Regions from separate parts of the Shewanella oncorhynchi genome, predicted to be linked through region 1. Evidence: riboswitches for the same ligand, from Rfam matches in the RefSeq annotation. Region 1 holds a riboswitch; the other holds the start of a gene.
What was found. Region 1 has a riboswitch for cyclic di-GMP ahead of gbpA (N-acetylglucosamine-binding protein GbpA). Riboswitches for the same ligand answer to the same signal wherever they lie in the genome.

Region 1 (4,801 bases):
CGATTTGCGTTTTATCCCCCATTTCGGCGATAAAAAACAGGATAAAGGTGGCGAGAAAGGGGCCCATTTTATAGAAACGACTCTCCTCTGCATCGACTTTATCGGGGATTAACACCCAAAGAGCGATTGCAAAGAAGGACGCGGCCACTAAATAACGTGCAAGATCTGGGCTTACCCAGTTAATGGCCCATTGGCCAATCCAAGCTGCGGCAAAATGGTTAAATAATGTCGACAGCAAAATACCTAAAATAATGGCGGTTTTATTTTTAAATCTTGCGGCGAGGATTAGTGCAAGTAATTGAGTTTTATCACCAATTTCGGCGATAGCAACCGTAAAGGTTGAGGCAAGTAGGGCTTCCAAGTGTGATCCTTTAGGGGTGGTTATGACATAAGCACAATAAACCGTCCACCCCTAGGTGCGGTCATTGTGCTCAGGTCTTGCTGGGCAAATCTATGATTTGCTGTGAACACCATGGCATGTTGCCAAGTATGTTGATGTTCACCCTAGATGACGATGGCTCGAAATCCAGTTAGCTACTCCCCCGAAGCGAGGTGGGCATTATACCTAGGTAAGATTTAGTTTCAAGCACGAGTTTATAACAGTAGGTGCTGATAAATGTTTGACGGGTGTCAGAAAAATACCGATTCACATTCTGTAACTTAATGAATATAAATGAATTATTTTTTGACAACGTTGTCTTTTGTTGCTAATTTAGCCAAGTCATTTCTACTTAGTTACATACTGTTAACTCGTAGTGACTCAATGATAACGACTGTATTTGGCAAACTAATTGAAAAGTTAGGACGCAAAGCTTCCGGTCTAAGGTTGTAAATGGATTTTTTAGTGAACTAAGATAGCGGAGTTGCCGCAGAATTCGATTTCTGTGAAAGATAAACGACTGCTGTTTAATGCTGTTGTTTGCCCAAATACCACTTTTATATCTAAGCCTATCATTATGTTTAGGATGATAGGCAATCAATGGAGTGCATTAAAGTGGCAAATTCTACTGTTTTTTCCCCTATTTCTAAATTGAGTTTATTGGCCGCGGCAGTAATGGCGACGAATGCGTTTGTGAGTATCTCTGCGCAGGCGCACGGTTATGTTGTGGCACCTGAATCGCGTTCATATGCCTGTAAAACAGGTAAAAATGCCAATTGTGGTGCGGTGCAATGGGAGCCACAAAGTGTTGAGGGGCCATCGGGTTTTCCTGAATCAGGTCCTGCTGATGGCAAACTGGCGAGTGCTGGCAATGGTGCTTTTTCACCTTTGGATGAACAAAGTCCGAGCCGTTGGGCAAAGACGGATATTAAATCGGGCTGGAATAAATTCAGTTGGCAGTTCACTGCAAATCATGTCACCCGTAATTGGCGTTACTATTTAACTCGCCAAGATTGGAACCCAAACCAAGCTTTGAGCCGAGCGAGCTTTGACTTAGCTCCCTTTTGCGTAGTTGATGGTGGTATGGAACAGCCGCCTAAGTTAGTGACCCATGACTGCTACGTGCCAGAAGGTCGCAGTGGTTATCAAGTGATCTTGGCCGTGTGGGAAGTGGGAGATACGACGAATAGTTTCTACAATGCTATCGATGTGAACTTGGGCTCGGGTCCTATTGTGCCGAGTGAATGGCAAGATGTGGGGGATATCAATCCGTCACTCGATCTAAAAGCAGGCGATAAAGTGATGACCCGGGTGTTTGACGCCAATGGTGAGCAAGCGGCTAAGCAAACAGTCATTACCATTAGCGATGCGACTCAAGGTGATAAACAAAATTGGCCTTTCCTATTAGCAAGCGCGATTAATGCCCAGCAGTCCCAGTTAAAAGCGGGACAAAAAAATGCATCGGGTGTGATTGAGCCTGTGTATGGCAAAAACGACATTTTTACAGCGAAAAACTCAGGTATTGAGCGTGTCGAAGTAGGATTTGATTTAGCTCCTGCTCCGGGCAACAGCTTAGAAGTCACTTCACTTGCCGACGATTATCAAATTATCGATGGTGCGGCGAAGGTCAGCTTTGATGTGACCAGTAACGCCGAGATGCTAGTGTCAGCGTATTTGTTTAGCCATGATGGCACAGCGGCAGGTTTTGTGAGCCAAACTGTTAACAATACCAGTGCTAGCTTAGTGTTAGACGTCGTTGAGCCTAAAGCTGGGCATTATCATTTGCAGGTAAAAGCTGAGCCTAAACAAGGTGATGTTATTCAGCAGAACTTTGATCTCTTCTTAAAGGATCAAGCTCCTGCACCAGAAGCTGATTTTGTATTCCCAGCAGGCGTGAAAGGTTACGTTGCAGGTACTACAGTGTTACAGCCTAAAAATGGCAAAGTGTATCAATGTAAGCCATTCCCTTATAGCGGCTATTGCGTGCAGTGGTCGGCTTCTGCCACAGGATTTGAGCCAGGTGTTGGCGCTTCTTGGGCTATGGCGTGGACTGAGCTGTAAATTAACTTTTTGAGCTAACCTAGCTTCAAAAAGGTGTCATTGGGCTTAAACATATCCGTGTGTTTAAGCCCATATTTTGCATGCTCTCGATGGTGAAAGATGCGCTTTACCTCGGTTTAAGCTCAATGCTGCATCCGATATATTTTCAACAAAGGTAGCGCTTTTGTTGGCTTGTTTATTTTCGTTTATCACAGCGCTATTAAGTTGTTACCGTACCGTTTGCTACCCTTCTTTGTTCACAACTGGCTTGCCCACTGGGTTTGGCTCTGTTAATGTCCCAAACTATCTATTTAATCGATGCTTATATCGGTACATTAATTTGGGCTATCACAATTGAAAGTCATGCCATTTTTCAATAATCGATTTAGTTAGCCTCAATGGCTACTGGGTTGAAACATTCAAAAGCTATTGGGGCCAATTGATCTGCTAGGTCGAGATCTGATTGGATGCTTTAAGTGATGTGTCGCTTATTTCGATTTAAGACGCAAGGCTTTATCGGTTCAAATCTTACTCAAATAAAATAATAATTAATTATTGAACAGGACTATTGTGTGAATTCAAAAATGTTAGGCTCGATCGCCATCGTTGCCGGGACGGCCATTGGCGCAGGTATGTTAGCGTTACCTTTAGCCACAGCGGCTTTAGGTATTATCCCTGCTTTAGTGTTACTCGTCGTTATTTGGGGCGTGTCCGCCTATACCTCATTACTTATGCTCGAAATTAACTTACGCACTGGCGTGGGGGATAACGTGCATGCTATTACGGGTAAGTTACTGGGTAAAAAAGGTCAAATAATTCAAGGCGCTTCTTTCTTAAGTTTATTATTTGCTTTGACCGCCGCTTATCTCACCGGTGGGTCATCGCTATTAGTGCTTAAAGCGAAGAACATGTTTGATATCGTGCTCGATAATCAAGTCGCAGTGTTGTTATTTACACTGGTGCTCGGTGGCTTTGCGGCGCTAGGTGTTGCTTGGGTCGATAAAGTTTCACGTTTCCTATTTTCGTTAATGATTCTATTGCTCGTGGTGGTGGTATTATTTTTATTGCCCGAAGTCAGTATTGCTAGCATGGCAACTGGCGCGATTGCCGAGTCTATGACCAGCAATTGGATGGCGGCAATTCCCGTAGTGTTTACTTCGTTTGGTTTCCACGTTTGTATCGCCACTTTAGTGCGTTATCTCGATGGCGATGCGGTATCACTGCGTAAGGTGTTGTTAATCGGCTCGACGATCCCACTCGCTTGTTATGTTCTGTGGTTATTGGTGACTTTAGGCACAGTAGGCGGATATGAGGTGAATAGTTTTGAAGGTTCACTACCTTCACTCGTCACGGCATTGCAGGATATTGCTCATACGCCTTGGATCAGCAAATGTATTTCATTATTCGCTGACTTAGCTTTAGTGACCTCATTCCTCGGTGTGACCTTAAGTTTATATGACTTTATCGCCGAATTAACTCGTGCCAAAGAAACGTTTGCCGGTCGTATTCAAACTTGGTTACTCACCTTTATTCCGCCTGTTTTGTGTGCCTTGTATTTGCCTGAAGGCTTTGTGGCGGTACTGGGATTTGCGGCCGTACCATTGGTCGTGATGATTATCTTCTTGCCAATTGTTATGGCACTGCGTCAACGTCAGTCGCAGCTGGGTGGTTATCAAGTGTCTGGCGGATCTGTTGCATTAGTCATTGCAGGCTTGTTAGGTGCCGTGATTGTGGGTGCCCAACTATTTGTTGGGATCTAATTCATTGCGATAGATGAGGGCTTTTTAGCGAATACATCTGGGTAACTTTGATTAAATGTATTTGCTTTGTAAGCGAGTTTTTCAGAGTCTGTTATAGAGAGTGTCGCATGTGATAAAGTCAGGCCCCGGCCTGACTTTTTGCTTTTTAGGTTTTAAAGCGAGTGATGCTGGGTTTTAGCACAGTTATTTAAAATTAAAACAACGCTATTAAAACGAGAAAATGGCCCAGCTTGCGCGTGGCTTCATTCACATAAAACGGACTTAACACAATGAAAAAATGGTTACTCACAGTTGCCGTGGCCGCTAGTTTTGGCGCACAGGCTGACGAAGGTATGTGGCAGCCCCATCAACTGCCTGCTATGGCTGATGAGCTGAAAGCAAAAGGCCTTGAAATTGATGCAAAATCGATTTCTAAACTCACCGAATTCCCGATGAATGCCGTGATAAGCCTCGGCGGTTGCACTGCATCATTTGTATCGCCAAAGGGCCTAGTCGTGACTAACCATCACTGTGCCTATGGAGCGATTCAATACAACTCCACTCCTGAGAAAAACCTGTTGCAGGATGGTTTTTTAGCTAAGACCTTCGCCGATGAATTACCTGCGACCCCAGGCTCACGTGT
Region 2 (4,801 bases), 2.5 Mb from region 1:
TTTCAATGCGTTTTTGCAGGCTGGTTTTACCAGCACTCTCGTTGCTAAACAAAGTGATAGGCGCGTTCGACTGTGCTGGGCGATTCTGCCAATGCAAATCGATGGGGTTTTGTTCAACTGCAACTAATTCGATTTGGGATTTATTTAAGGTTACTTTGGCATTTTCATACCAAGCTAAGGTGTGTAAGCGCGCATCGAAGCCAACGCGAGATCCTGCTGGTAGCGTGTCACATAACCACTCAATTTGTGGTGTATCGGTTAGGCTTTCATAACTGAAAAGTGTGGCATCGACTTGCAAACGAACTTGAACCGTATAGCGGCCATCGGTAAATATTGCGGCTTTATCTTTCAATACGATAGCCATACCCGCCGAACCGGTAAAGTTGGTTGCCCAGTACAAACGTTCGTTATGTGCTGGCACATATTCGCCCAGATATTCGTCGGCACGGGGAATAATAAAAGCATCGAGATTAGCAGATGTTAATTCGTTACGAATAGCACCGAGACGGTTAGCGATTGATTGTGACATAAGGGCTCCAATTAAGACTGGCATGCTATGCGAGTCGGTAGGCGAAGATCGCCTAAGGATGAATGGTTTATACCCAAACAACCTGAAGATGCAGGATTCAGCGGTAATTTAACGCACTTTAGGCAAGGCCATTAATTGCTCCTGCATTAATGGCATTCACGCCATCCATGGCGATTGCGGTTATTTGCAGACCTAGTGGGCTAAGTTAAAAATAACCAACGCAGTATAAAGTGCGTTAAAAACCGCCGGGACGGAGCGTCTAGGGCACTTCACTTCCGTGTTGCATCAATTCAAAAGGTAGCCGACATTCTGTCATTGATACGCCTTGAATTGAAGCACCCTAGGCGCTCTGAAACTCGTATCTTCAGGTAGCTTGGGTATATGTTGATTTGAGTTTTAACCGGCTCGGATTATCGCAAGTCTAGCGCGCTAGATGCAAGGGTAGCGAATAAAGGATTTTGTATACAATCGTGAATTTGTGCAGGTAAGACGCTTGAGGTTATGGGGTTTGTTGTTAATTTATTTATGTGATTTTGAGCATGAAAAGTGAATTAAATAAAAGGTTGGTCATGTTTTAATTAGGACTTGTTCCTTAAAAATTAGCAACTTAAGTTTTATTCAATCGCTAACATTTGGACCCTATGCTAACATTTGCCATCTCTACTCGGGGTCAGAGTGGGGCACATGTATCAGTGGAGTAAGCGATGCAAATACTAACAATAGATGTGGGCGGTACCAAAGCCCTGTTCGAACTTCAGCTCGCGGGACATACAGAACAATATAAAATCCCCACAGGTGAAGGTTTTAAAATTGAAGAGTTAAATAATCAAATTGCGGCGTTTGAACGTGATTATGATTTACAGCATTACCAACTAGCGATTGCCGTACCTGGACTGGTACAAAATAATCGTTTGGTTTCTTGTAAATCTTTACCTGGACTCAATGGATTGAGCTTCGATACAGTCAAAACCCAGGGTGAGCTTAAGTTTATCTGCAACGATATCGATGCGGGTATGCAAGCGACTTGTGATGCCAAATATGCCTGTGAGTTATTGGTCATGTGCGGCACTGGGATCGGTATGTCTATTGCCTTTAATGGACAAGTCTTTACGGGAGCGACGGGCGTGGCGGGGGAGTTGGGGCCTTGTCGCGTGATGACAGAATCTGGTGAGTTTAGTTTAGAGCAACTGGCCAGTGGCGATTCAGTGCGCAGCCGCAAAATCTCCACTCAGGATGATTTATATCGCGCGGGCAGTTATCTTGGCATGGGATTAGCATGGGCGGTTAATTTGTTTAATCCCAATCGAATTTGGCTTGCTGGCGGTATGATGAATAGCGCTCCTTACTACAAAGGCTGTCTCGAAAGCTTAAAGCAAATGGCATTGAGCGCGCCCTTAGCTGAGATGAAAATCAATCGTGTCGATGATATGGAAACCTTGGTTTGCCGCGGTTTATCTGTGATGCTCGCAAGGGACTACCCCCGCGCATAAGAATAATAAATGCCCCGCGCATAAGGATCATAATGTTGCTCGACAATGGTTTGCGCCATGAATGTTTAGTGATTGAGTTTTAGCTGCATAAGCGACATAAATTGTGAAATATAAAGCAGGACTTATGATGCCTTTGGCATATCGAGTCCTGTTTTTTTTATTCTTAAAGTATTCAGATAATCCTCATTACCCAAAGTAAATATTAGCGATAGTTTAATTTGCATAATTCCTTTCTTATCAGATGACTAGTTCTATTTACGATTTTAGCCAATAACGCAGTTGATAATATTTTGTTGCAATTTTATTGCGCTTACGCTTATGCTGATATTTGCAATGACAACGTTGTCATTGTGTGTAAAAGGCAAACCAGTTGAAAAACTGGGACGCAAAGCCTCCGGTCTAAGGGTTCGTCTGTACCTATGATAGCGGGGATACCACAGGTTTTTCTTCGTGCAGTTGTCAGTCGTTTTGCATGGTTTTAAGAGAGTGCTGTTTCCTGTCTACGCTTTGTTTGCCTTATTGATTCATATAAAAATTCAATAGGGATATCTCATGTTCAAGACTCAAATTTCAACATCAGCCTTGCTAGTGGCATCAGCGCTGGCATCTACCATCAGTGCCAGCGTTTTTGCAGCTGCACCCGGTAAACCGACTTTAGGTTGGGGCGAAACTAAGTTCGCTATTATTGAAGTGAATCAAGCGGCTACCGCTTACAATCAATTAGTTACTGTGAAAGATGCCGCCGATGTCTCCGTCAGTTGGAACCTTTGGAGTGGCGATGTGGGCAATAGAGCCCAAGTGTTGCTCAACGGCAATGTGGTTTGGGAAGGCCCATCTGGCGCGTCGGGAACCGCTAACTTTAAGGTGAACAAGGGCGGCCGTTATCAGATGCAAGTACAACTGTGTAACAGCGATGGCTGTACGGCGAGTGATGCTAAACAAATCCTCGTGGCTGATACCGACGGCAGCCATTTAGTGCCACTCAATGCTCCCCTAAAAGAAAACAACCGTCCCTATGCGAATAAATCAGGCAAAGTGGTGGGAGGTTACTTTGTCGAATGGGGCGTATACGGTCGTAAATTCCCGGTCGATAAGATACCTGCGCAAAACTTAACCCATATTTTATATGGCTTTACCCCAATTTGTGGTGGTGATGGAATCAATGATAGCTTGAAAGAAATCGAAGGCAGTTTCGAAGCGTTGCAACGTGCCTGTAGTGGTCGTGGTGATTTTAAAGTTGCGATTCACGATCCTTGGGCGGCGATTCAAATACCGCAGGCGGGAGTGAGTGAGCATTCAGATCCTTACAAAGGTAACTTTGGTCAATTGATGGCACTTAAGCAAGCACATCCAGATTTGAAGATTTTACCTTCGGTCGGTGGTTGGACCCTCTCGGATCCCTTCTTTTTCTTCGGTGATAAAACCAAGCGCGATATCTTTGTCGCTTCGGTGAAAGAGTTTCTACAGACATGGAAATTCTTCGATGGCGTGGATATCGACTGGGAATTTCCAGGGGGGAATGGCGCTAACCCAAATTTAGGTAATGCCAATGACGGTGAAACCTATGTGACTCTGATGCGTGAACTGCGGACGATGCTTGATGAACTAAGCGCCGAAACGGGTCGTACCTATGAGCTGACCTCTGCTATTAGCGCAGGTGACGATAAAATTCAAAAAGTCGATTATCAGGCTGCTCAGCAGTACATGGATTACATCTTCTTGATGAGTTACGACTTTAATGGTGGTTGGACTAATACTGAACTCGGCCATCAAACCAATCTGTATGAAGCGAGTTGGGATCCTAATACTCGTTACACCACCGCTAATGGCGTTAATGCGCTGTTAGGCCAAGGTGTGACCCCAGGGAAAATTGTGGTCGGTGCCGCTATGTATGGCCGCGGCTGGACAGGTGTGAATGGCTACAGTGGTAATAATCCTTTCACGGGGACGGCAACGGGCAAAGTAAAAGGTACTTGGGAAGCTGGTGTGGTGGATTATCGTCAGATAGCGAACGATTACATGGGAAGTGGTTGGACTTACAGCTATGACGAAACGGCCGAGGCGCCATCTTTGTTCAAGGCATCTACGGGCGATTTAATCACTTTCGATGATGCGCGTTCCGTTAAAGCCAAGGGCCAATATGTGCTTGCCAATCAGCTAGGTGGTTTATTTGCATGGGAAATTGATGCCGATAACGGCGATATTCTAAATGCGATGCACGAAGGTTTAGGTCATGGCGAAGGAACTACGCCACCGGTGAATAAAGCGCCGATTGCCAATGCGGGTGCGGATGTGAATGTCACAGGTCCCGCCGATGTGGTGCTCAATGGTAGCGGATCGCGCGATCCTGAAAATGAGGCGCTGACGTATCTTTGGACTCAAGTGTCTGGCCCAACGATTGCCATCGCAAACGCCGATATGGCGAATGCGGCGATTCAATTGGCTGCAACGCAAACTGATGTTGCCTATAGTTTTAGCCTCAAAGTGATTGATCCTGAAGGGCTATCTGCCACAGATTCAGTGACAGTGACCAATAAGGCGGATACTCCGAACCAAGCTCCCGTGGTGAGTGTAGCTGCCACTGCCACAGTGGAAGCGGGTAAAACTGTTAGCATAGTGGCGAGTGCCTCTGATGCCGACGGTGATGCCTTAACTTACGCTTGGACTGTGCCCGCTGGCGTGTCGGTAACCGGACAAAATAGTGCCACCTTAGTGGTCACTGGGCCTAATGTCACCGAAGCGACCAGCTATGGTTTGAGCGTGCTGGTTTCCGATGGTGCCT

Region 2: it holds a riboswitch for cyclic di-GMP, as region 1 does, so the genes downstream of both, RA178_RS06515 (glycosyl hydrolase family 18 protein) here and gbpA (N-acetylglucosamine-binding protein GbpA) in region 1, are expected to answer to the same signal.

Annotation. Positions count from the first base shown of each region.
Region 1 is NZ_CP132914.1:3,920,075-3,924,875, reverse strand. Features, by position in the region: gene RA178_RS17475 (TMEM165/GDT1 family protein) at 1-361, opposite strand, end outside; yybP-ykoY riboswitch at 445-548, opposite strand; cyclic di-GMP riboswitch class I at 772-871, shown strand; gene gbpA (N-acetylglucosamine-binding protein GbpA) at 995-2,440, shown strand; gene RA178_RS17465 (aromatic amino acid transport family protein) at 3,004-4,179, shown strand; gene RA178_RS17460 (S46 family peptidase) at 4,449-4,801, shown strand, end outside.
Region 2 is NZ_CP132914.1:1,444,735-1,449,535, forward strand. Features, by position in the region: gene RA178_RS06505 (aminopeptidase P family protein) at 1-529, opposite strand, end outside; gene RA178_RS06510 (ROK family protein) at 1,234-2,019, shown strand; cyclic di-GMP riboswitch class I at 2,370-2,458, shown strand; gene RA178_RS06515 (glycosyl hydrolase family 18 protein) at 2,572-4,801, shown strand, end outside.